DNA from 2 places in the Gallibacterium genomosp. 2 genome. Region 1 is predicted to be linked to the other one. Evidence: riboswitches for the same ligand, from Rfam matches in the RefSeq annotation. Region 1 holds a riboswitch; the other holds the start of a gene.
What was found. Region 1 has a riboswitch for molybdenum cofactor ahead of moaA (GTP 3',8-cyclase MoaA). Riboswitches for the same ligand answer to the same signal wherever they lie in the genome.
Positions count from the first base shown of each region.

Region 2: linked by a shared signal. The riboswitch ahead of P375_RS01180 (molybdopterin guanine dinucleotide-containing S/N-oxide reductase) and the one ahead of moaA (GTP 3',8-cyclase MoaA) in region 1 are both predicted to bind molybdenum cofactor.

Region 1 covers NZ_JPXY01000035.1:41,336-46,829, reverse strand. Annotated here, with positions in the region: gene topA (type I DNA topoisomerase) at 1-1,317, shown strand, start outside; molybdenum cofactor riboswitch at 1,380-1,510, shown strand; gene moaA (GTP 3',8-cyclase MoaA) at 1,498-2,514, shown strand; gene moaC (cyclic pyranopterin monophosphate synthase MoaC) at 2,537-3,019, shown strand; gene moaD (molybdopterin synthase sulfur carrier subunit) at 3,016-3,261, shown strand; gene moaE (molybdopterin synthase catalytic subunit MoaE) at 3,263-3,718, shown strand; gene yfbV (terminus macrodomain insulation protein YfbV) at 3,743-4,186, opposite strand; gene P375_RS07995 (acetate kinase) at 4,377-5,494, shown strand, end outside.
Region 2 covers NZ_JPXY01000007.1:22,794-28,287, forward strand. Annotated here, with positions in the region: gene P375_RS01180 (molybdopterin guanine dinucleotide-containing S/N-oxide reductase) at 1-1,720, opposite strand, end outside; molybdenum cofactor riboswitch at 1,790-1,922, opposite strand; gene P375_RS01185 (NapC/NirT family cytochrome c) at 1,957-3,078, opposite strand; gene rraA (ribonuclease E activity regulator RraA) at 3,403-3,897, opposite strand; gene P375_RS01195 (1,4-dihydroxy-2-naphthoate polyprenyltransferase) at 3,929-4,834, opposite strand; gene tsaA (tRNA (N6-threonylcarbamoyladenosine(37)-N6)-methyltransferase TrmO) at 4,942-5,494, shown strand, end outside.

The DNA of each region.
Region 1 (5,494 bases):
AAAGGGCGCGTATTGCGTTTTGATGGTTGGACAAAAGTATTGCCGCCACTTGGTAAAAATGCGGAAGATCGTGTTTTGCCGGAGGTGAAAAAAGGTGAAGCGTTAACACTCTCGCAAGTAATACCAAGCCAGCATTTCACTAAACCGCCGGCACGTTATACTGAAGCGGCATTGGTTAAAGAGTTGGAAAAACGCGGGATTGGTCGCCCATCAACTTATGCCTCGATTATTTCGACTATTCAGGATCGTGGTTATGTACGCACAGAAAATCGCCGTTTTTATGCAGAAAAAATGGGAGAAATTGTTACCGATCGCCTTAATGAATCTTTCCCTGATCTAATGAATTATGATTTTACAGCCAATATGGAAGACATATTGGATCAAATTGCAGCAGGAAAAACAGATTGGAAACAGCAGTTAAATCAATTCTTTGCTGATTTCTCAACTAAACTTTCACAAGCAGAATTGGACGAATTGGAAGGGGGAATGAAACCGAATCATTTGGTTGAAACCAATATTCCTTGCCCAAGTTGTGGTCGTCCAATGGCGATCCGTACTGCCAGTACCGGCGTATTTTTAGGTTGTACCGGCTATGCTTTGCCGCCAAAAGAGCGTTGTAAAACCACAATTAATTTAATTCCGGAAGCGGAATTGTTGAATGTGCTTGATGATAATTCAGAAACCAAAGCGTTAATGGAACGTAAACGTTGTCCGAAATGCGGTACGGCAATGGACAGTTATTTAATCGATGCGCACCGTAAATTGCATATTTGTGGTAATAACCCGAATTGTGACGGCTATGTAGTTGAAGAGGGGCAGTTTAAAATTAAAGGGTATGATGGGCCGGTCGTTGAGTGTGATAAATGCGGTGCGGATATGCATTTAAAATTAGGCCGTTTCGGTAAATATATGGCGTGCACACAATGCGATAATACTCGTAAGATCTTAAAAAACGGTGAAGTTGCACCGCCAAAAGAGGATCCAATACCGTTCCCTGAATTAAAATGTGAAAAATCGGATGCCTATTTTGTCTTGCGTGACGGTGCCAGTGGTGTCTTTATGTCGGCGCATAATTTCCCGAAATCTCGGGAAACTCGTCCGGCAAAAGTGTCGGAATTGGCACAATATCGTGATCGTTTGCCGGAAAAACTGCAGTATTTAGCCGATGCACCGCAGCAAGATCCGGAAGGTAATCCGACGGTGATTCGTTTTAGCCGTAAAGAGAAACGCCAATATGTTAACTCTGAGAAAGAGGGTAAGGCGACCAAATGGATGGCTGATTATATTGACGGCAAATGGGTGGCAAGAGCAAAATAGTTGCGTGAAATAACGGCAACAGGTTATTGCAACTGCCGAACAGTGTAATACAATAAAAGCAATTTTTTAGCATACTCCGAGCTAGTTTACCTAAGTCGTAAGATATGGTGGCTATGCCAACACAATGTGTTCAAGGATAGATGGGAAACGATCTATCCTCTCGTATTTAGAAAGGTGTCTATGCAACAACTTATCAAAATGTTTACATCATCCGAAGATCGATTGATTGACGCATTCAACCGTCAATATTTTTATCTTCGTCTTTCTATTACAGATGTCTGTAATTTCAAATGTAATTACTGTTTGCCGAATGGCTATCAGCCGCCAAGCAACAAACAGATGTTCCTGAGTGTTGATGAAATAGCGCGTCTTGTGAGTGCTTTTGCCGAATTAGGCACGGAAAAAGTGCGGATTACCGGTGGAGAGCCGACATTAAGAAAAGACTTTCTTGCAGTGGTGGAGGCGATTCGCCGTCAACAATCGATCAAGAAAATTGCTTTAACCACTAACGGTTACCGTATGGCAAAAGAGGTAGCGAGTTGGAAGCAAGCCGGCATTGATTCAATTAATGTCAGTGTGGACAGCTTAGATCCGCGTCTTTTTCATCTGATTACCGGAGAGAATAAATTGCATGATATTCTCAAAGGTATCGAACGTGCGTTTGCAGTCGGTTATGAAAAAATCAAAGTAAATGCAGTGTTGATGAAAAATTTAAATGATCACGGTTTTAATTCATTTTTGGCGTGGATTAAACATCAACCGATTCAAATGCGTTTTATCGAATTAATGCAAACCGGCGAAATGGATGCTTTTTTTCACCAACATCATTTATCCGGTGCGGTGTTAAAGCAACGCTTATTGGCTTCGGGCTGGCAATTACAGCAAAAACATTATACTGATGGCCCGGCACAAGTGTTCAAGCATCCGGACTATGTTGGTGAAATCGGATTAATAATGCCGTATGAAAAAGATTTTTGTGCCAGCTGTAATCGTTTAAGGGTTTCTGCAAAAGGGAAACTGCATCTTTGTCTGTTTGGAGAAGAGGGCATTGATATTCGTCCTTGGTTACAAAATGATGAGCAACAGACTGAATTGCAACAACGTTTGATCACTGCCTTGCAAGGCAAACGAGAACATCACTTTTTACATCAAGGTGATAGCGGCGTCAGACAGCATCTTGCCTCGATCGGCGGTTAATTTTGAATTTAATGGGAACAATATGAGTCAATTTACGCATATTAATCAATCCGGTGAAGCGAATATGGTGGATGTTTCTGCCAAGGCGGACACCGTACGTGAAGCACGAGCCGAAGGGTACGTGTTAATGGCAGCGGAAACATTAGCGATGATTATAGAGGGGAAACATCATAAAGGTGATGTTTTTGCGACTGCGAGGATTGCCGGTATTCAGGCAGCAAAACGGACGTGGGAGTTAATTCCGTTATGTCATCCGTTGTTATTGAGCAAAGTGGAAGTTTCACTTTTTGCCGAACCGGAACACAATCGCATTCGTATTGAAAGTTATTGCAAGTTGACCGCAAAAACCGGCGTGGAAATGGAAGCATTGACGGCGGTGTCTGTAGCGGCTTTGACCATTTATGATATGTGTAAAGCGGTGCAAAAAGATATGAAAATTGACGGTATTCGTTTATTGGAAAAACTGGGCGGTAAATCGGGTCATTTTAAAGCGGAGGCGGAATGATTAAAGTTGTCTTTTTTGCGCAAACAAGAGAGTTAATCGGCGAGTCTGCGATCGAAGTTGAAGCGAAATATGCAGATGCCGAAGCATTACGCCAAGCATTATCAGAAAAAGGTGAACGTTGGGCATTAGCCTTAAATTCCGGGCGCATTTTGGTAGCGGTGAATCAATCAATTGTGCCGTTATCTACACCATTGCAAGCAGGAGATGAAGTTGCCTTTTTCCCACCGGTGACCGGAGGTTAAAATGGCGGAAATTGAAATTAGCGTGCAGACTGAGCCATTTGATCAAAATGCTATTTATCAATGGTCTTCTGCGTCTGCAGAGAGTGGGGCGACAGTCATTTTTGTCGGTAAGGTGCGGGATATGAATTTAGGTGACAATGTTTCCGGTTTATATCTTGAGCATTATCCGGCAATGACGGAAAAAGCACTCCGAGAAATTGCTGAACAGGCAGCACAACGCTGGCAATTACAGCGTATTTATATCGTACATCGGGTCGGACAATTATATACCGGTGATGAAATCGTAGCGGTGGCTGTCAGCTCCGCCCATCGTGGCAGTGCTTATCAAGCCAATGAATTTATTATGGATTTTTTAAAAACCAAAGCGCCGTTTTGGAAAAAAGAGACGACAAAAAACGGTGATCGTTGGCTGGATAGCAGAGAATCTGACCAACAAGCAGCGAATAGATGGGAATAAGTCGTTATTCCCTTTCTTTTTTGATCAAATTTCCTCCCAAAAATCCTGATCTAACGTTTTATCGGCAAGTTGCAATAAGCGAACCAAGTCATTAAATGTGGGTTGTGTTTCCATTGCCGGTAAGGCTTTCTGTAAACTCAATTTTTGATAGATCTTAAAGTACCACGCCAAGGTGCCTTCGTTTAATGGCGTTAACGAACGTTTTCCTAACCAATAAAAACCTTGTAAAGGCAACGAGATGATAAAAATAATCGTCAAAATGGTACTGGCGAACGAAGCAATATGATAACCGATGACAAAATATTGCCAGGCAAGGGTTAACAATAACAAGGGCATTAATAATTGTTGAGAAAATTTTGTCGCTTTAATAATTCTAGGTTCCGGGAAGATCATTTGCAGCTTTTTGATATGACTGATTTCTTGCCACATTGCAGCATAATTAACACCTTGTTTTAGCATATTGAACATAAATTAATCCTATTTTTTTAACCAATCTGACCCAAATAGGTTACACTTTTTTTGAAAAATTAAAAAAATTTTGCTTTTATTCGCTTTGAAATTTATTTTTTACGCATAACAGTGTATCCTATCGCCACAAAATTTATCATCCTGTTTATTCAAACAGATTACTCTTAATTCAACAAGATAGGTTATTTCAATGACGCAAAATCTTATTCTTATTCTTAACTGTGGAAGTTCATCATTAAAATTCGCTATTTTAAATCCTGAAAGCGGAGAAGAGAAGTTATCCGGTCTTGCCGAAGCATTCCATTTGCCTGATGCACGTATTAAATGGAAATTGCACGGTGAAAAAGGGAATGCTGAATTGGGTGCAGGTGCAGCGCATAGTGAAGCACTTGATTTTATCGTGAAACATATTTTCCCATTAGATCCGTCTTTAAAAGAGAATATCGCCGCAATCGGACATCGTATCGTACACGGTGGTGAACGTTTTACAGCGTCAACTATTGTTGATGAAAGCGTTATTGAAGGCATTCGTGAAGCAATTCAATTTGCACCGTTACACAATCCTGCACACTTAATCGGAATTGAAGAGTCTTTCAAAATGTTCCCTGAATTGAAAGATAAAAATGTTGTCGTGTTTGATACTGCTTTCCACCAAACTATCCCTGAAGAAGCATTCTTATACGCATTGCCATATTCAATGTATAAAGAACACGGTGTTCGTCGCTATGGTGCACACGGTACCAGCCACTATTATGTAACTAAAGAAGCAGCGAAACGCCTTAATATTGCTGAAGATAAAATTAATGCGATTACTTGCCATTTAGGTAATGGCGCATCAGTTTCTGCAATTCGTCACGGTAAATGCGTTGATACTTCAATGGGCTTAACTCCATTAGAAGGTTTAGTAATGGGAACACGTTGCGGTGATGTTGATCCGGCGGTCACATTCTTTATGTCAAAAACATTGGGAATGAGTATGGATGAAATTGAGCTTACTCTTACCAAAAAATCCGGGTTATTAGGCTTAACCGAAGTAACCAGTGATTGCCGTTATGCGGAAGATAATTACGATAAAGAAGAAGCGGCAAAACGTGCTTTAGACGTTTTCTGCTATCGTTTAGCAAAATATATCGGTAGCTATATGGTTGCTGTGGGTGAACCGATTGATGCAATCGTATTTACCGGCGGTATCGGCGAAAATTCTGCGCACGTTCGTGAATTGACTTTAGCGCATTTAAAAACTTTTGGTTATAAAGTTGATAAAGAACGTAATCTTGCTGCGCGTTTTGGTAACGAAGGTGTGATTAC
Region 2 (5,494 bases), on a different contig from region 1:
CATCAAATGCGGTTTGGTAGAAACCTTTTAGCCAATCCATCTCTGATTTATTTTCGGTGAAGATGTCATAATCACTTTTTGCTTCAAATTGCGGTGGCACAACTTGTTTCATTGGGTAGATATTCATCATTGAATAATCGCCTGACATTGTTAAGTCGTTACGCTCATAACTTGTGGTTACAGGCAATACAATATCTGCCATTCGTGCCGTTGGCGTCCAGTTTACTTCATTCACAATAAAGGTATCTGGCTTATGGAAGGCTTTCACTAAGGTATTGGTATCTTGATGATGCACAAATGGATTACCACCTGCCCAATAAACTAATTTAATATCAGGATAGGTAATTTCCGTGCCATTATATTGAATCGTTTTGCCGGGGTTAAGTAAAGCATCTGCAACCCGTGCCACAGGAAATGCCATTTTTGAGGTTTCATCAAGCCACGTTTTTTCCCCTGCTTGTACGGCTGGATTTGCGGTGATCGAACCTAAAATTCCGCCTGTTGCGGTTGGTACGCCACCATTGGCATAGTGATAACTAAAGCCGAAACCACCGCCTGGTAAACCAATTTGCCCGAGCATAGAAGCTAGCGTTACCATCATCCAGTGGCTTTGCTCACCATGGCGTTGACGTTGCATTCCCCAACCGCCCATTAACATTGTGCGTTTAGTCACAAAATCATTGGCAAGTTGTTTAATCATCTCCACTGGTACGCCAGTTAATTTACTCGCCCAGGTGGCATCTTTTGGCTGCCCATCTGTTTTGCCTAATAAATATTCTTCAAATTTATCATAGCCTGAAGTGTATTTTTTCAAGAAGGTTTTGTCGTGCTTGTCTTCAGTCACCAAGGTATGTGCAATCCCTAGCATTAGTGGCACGTCAGTTGCCGTATTAATCGGGATCCAGTCTGCGCCTAAAAATTCGCAACTTTCGCTACGCACAGGATCAATGCAAATAATGCGTTTGCCGCTCTCTTTTAATTTTTTGAAATAGGCTAAGCCTTCTTGATCCGTAGATGTCCACGCAATGCGTAAGGTTGTGAGTGGATTTGCCGACCATAACACCACAATCTCAGAACTTTCTAAAATGGTTTCCCAGCTGGTTTGTTGCTCATAAACTTCAATTGTGCCTAAAATGTGCGGCATAATCACTTGTGCTGCCCCAGTTGAATAATCCCCTTTTGAGCCAACAAAACCACCCGTTACATTAAGGTAACGATGTAGCAAGGTGCGTGCTGCGTGTAGTGAGCCTGAGCTATACCAACCATAAGATCCAGCATAAATCCCTGTTGCACCGTAGCTATCTCTCACCCGTTTCATCTCTTTTGCCACAAGATCAAACGCCTGTTCCCAAGATACGCGTACCCATTCATCACGTCCACGCAAGGTGGTATCTTTGTTGCCTTCTAAATAGCCCTTACGCACCATTGGATATTTAACACGGGTTTCGCTATAAAGCTGATCGGCAACCACAGATTGCAATTCATTGGTTAGCGGTGCAGGAATCGCAGGGCCTGACTTCACCACTTTCCCCTCTTCCACAACCACGCCTAAAGGCCCCCAGTGTGCCGCTGTTACTACTGTAGATTGTTCTGCAGCCAATGCTGAATTGGAAAAAAGTGTCCCTACTGTACTACCGGTTAATGATACTCCAGCCATCCCTAAAGAAGAATTTTTAATAAAATCACGACGGCTTACATTGATTTTGTTTTGTTTTCTCATATTGAACCTCGTCAAATGATTTTTCACGTTCCATATACAATAAAAATTTTAACTTGGAAATATAACGTGAATATTAAAGTTGCGACACCTTTCTAAAACGAGTGGCATAATCATTTCTAACCATACCATTGTGCAATCAAGTTGCAGGCATTGCTTCCATATCTTTCGACTTAGGATCACAAGCTCGGAGTCAAACCTGTGCTAAATAATTTTAGCCATATTCCAAATGGAAACTGTTAATGTGATGCGCCCACTTTATCCTTACTATTACGTTGTAAATAAATCGTGAGTGTGCGGACATCATCTGCTGACATTGATGTGCGATTTTTCATTGAATTCACCACACCAATCCATTGATTTGCGGTGTAATGATCTGCTCCAATTGCAGCGTGACAACCACTACAATAGGTTTCATTTAGATTTTTACCAAATTGATTAAGTGCGGTTAAATTTGCCGTTAAAATAGATTTCGGTGCATTAATTTGCAAACGGACTTCCTTCCAATCTGAAGCGGTAACTTCATCATAAACGGTCCGTAATACCTGCATTTTATCTTGAGGCACATCTTCCAATAACGCCACCATAATGCGTTTACCTAAATCCATATAAAGAATGCTTTCTGCCCCGGCTTGTTGCCAGCCTGTGAGCGTTACTGAAACTTGATCAGCCGTGGCTTTCCAATCGGTTAATTCCGCATAAGGCATTAGGCGAATACTGCCTCCGTCAACAATATTAGCATTACTCATCGCAAGGCTATATAAAGTTTTATCCTGCGGACTAAATTCACCACCGTGTTTACTTAATTCACCACTGGCTTCTTGATTATCAATTTCCATCTCAGGCATAAAATGTACTATCCCTTTATGGCAATCAATGCACGTTTGGTTGGTTTCCTGTGCTATTTTATGCATTTTCTGTGCTGCTTCTGATTGCTCTGAAAGCTCCATTGCTTCCATACTATGACAGCTTTTACAGGTTGCCGAATCACTAGCTTTCATATCTTCCCAAACCGATTTAGCCATCGCGAGGCGGTGTGCTTCATAGGATTCCTGGTCTGGTAATTTATCGACCACAAGGGTATTCCACACATCTTTTAATGCCATCACCTTAGTTTTCACATAATGAAATGCGGAATCTTGCGGAATATGACAATCTGAACATTCCGCCCTAATACCTTTACGGTTGGAAAAATGTACACTGCCCTCCCATTCTTCCTTTGGAATTTCCATAGAATGGCAACTCACACAAAATTCTGTTGTGCTTGTTTGTTTCATCACATATTGTGTAACAGCTAAAATTACACCACCTAATATCACACCTATTAAACCGACGAAAAAAAGTTTTTTATTGAGTTTCACTTCAATCTCCCACATTTAATTAAATACTTATTATAAATATGGGTAATTATATTTATCATTATGATCAACTCAATAAAGTAAAATATGCCCTTCTAACAAATAATATAAGATATTGATTCAACTCAAAATTAATGAAATGAAATGTAGACTGGTTAAAGAAAGACTTTTGTCGTGTTGAAAGTAGAAATCTACAACTTGTTGTTTAAAGTTTTAGTTATATTTGGTCATAAAAAATCTGCACCTCTATTGTTGGATAATAAGTCCAACTTTAGGGGTGCAGATCATAGATAAGGCTTTTTTGACAAAATAAAAATCGAAATTGGATTATTCTGCTTCAGAAAGATCTAATTGCTCCGGAGAAAGAATAATTCCGGTTAAATCCGCATATACAAAATCTTCCGGTAAGAAAGAAACGCCACCAAAGTTAACAGGAACATCCACTTCACCACTAGTCTGTTCATCTGCAGAAACCGGAATAGGAGCCAATGCCTGAATACCGATATTGATGTTTTCCAACTGGTCAATTTGACGTACTGCACCATAAACAATAATACCTTCCCAGCCGTTATCTGCGGCTAATTGAGCCAATTCAGCATCAATCAACGCTCGACGTACCGCACCACCACCATCGATTAATAACACTCGTCCCTGCCCTTCTTCTTCCAACATCTCAGAGATTAAACCATTACTTTCAAAGCATTTAATGGTTGTAATTTTTCCTGAAAAAGCTGAAACGCCTCCAAAGCTAGAAAAAATCGGGTCTACAACATCAACTTGATCCAAGTAAATATCGCAAAGTTCTGATGTGTCAATTCTCATCGCATTTTCCTTTTTTCAAAATGAACCGGGATTATCCCAAACAAAGTCCTAAACTAAAAATAATATTAAATAATAGTGCTAATTTAGCCATTTGTGCAAGCATTGGACGTAATTGCAGAGCATCTTGATGATTCATCACAAAAACAGCGTGTTTAGCTAATAGTGGGAACACTAAAATAAAAATAAAACTATACCAGTGTTGAAAATGATAAAGTGCAAACAGCAATGCAAACAATGCAGCCAAAAAAATCAGACTAATATGATAATAACGCCCCGCAACAGCACCGATTCTCACAATTAGGGTATTTTTCCCAGATTTTCTATCTTGCTCAATATCTCGTAAGTTATTGATATTTAAAACAGCAACAGCTAAAAGTCCAGACATCATTGCCGGCAATATCATTGCCCAATTTAAAAGATGTGATTGCAAATAAAAAGTACCGCACACACCGAGCAATCCAAAGAAGATGAAGACAGATACATCACCTAATCCCATATAACCATAAGGTTTTTTACCAACGGTGTAAGTAATGGAAGCAATAATCGCCAAAATACCCAACACTATAAATGCCAACACATCATTCCACGTTTGGCAAGCTACTGCAATCAATGCCACACCGGAAATCATACTGGCAAATGTGACTAGAATTAATCCTAACCGCAATTGGGAAAATGTAATTGCTCCTTGTTGAATCCCACGTAATGGTCCAATTCGTTCTATGGTATCTGAACCTTTTATATGATCGCCATAATCATTGGCAAAATTGGACACAATCTGCAATAAAGTTGCAGTAATCAATGCCAATAAAGCAATAGTAGCATCAAATTGATGATAGTAATATGCCAATGCCGATCCAGTAACAATTGAAGCGATTGCCAATGGCAACGTTTTCGGTCTTGCGGTTTCAAACCACATTTTGCATTTATTTGATTCCATTATTTCTCTAAATTTATTTTATAATCATCTCTTATTTCTTAAACAAGTTGATAATTTTACCTGAATTCCTTTAATTGTAACTACTTATTTATTGGCATAACACAAATATGAGTATTACCTTACAACCAATTGCTACTATTTATACGCCCTATAGTGAAAAATTTTCTGTTCCAAGACAACCTGAACTAGCACCACACGGTAAAGGTATTTTGCAATTACTTCCTCCTTATAATGTGCCGGAAGCTGTTCGTGGCATTGAGCAATTTTCACATTTATGGTTGATTTTCCAATTTGATCGCATTACCACTGATAAATGGTCACCAACTGTACGTCCACCTCGCTTAGGTGGTAATGAACGCATTGGTGTTTTTGCTTCTCGATCAACACATCGCCCAAATTCGCTTGGTTTATCCAAAGTAAAATTGGAGCGAGTTGAGATTCACGCACAACACATTTTATTACATTTAGGCAGTGTTGATTTAGTTAATGGCACACCGATTTTTGATATTAAGCCTTATATTGCCTATGCTGATAGCCAACCTGATGCTGATTCTGGCTTTGCCCAACAAAAGCCAACTCCCCAATTACAAGTTGAATTTACTTCTTTAGCTCAACAGCAATTAACTGTATTTAGTGTCATTTACCCCGATTTATTGCCAT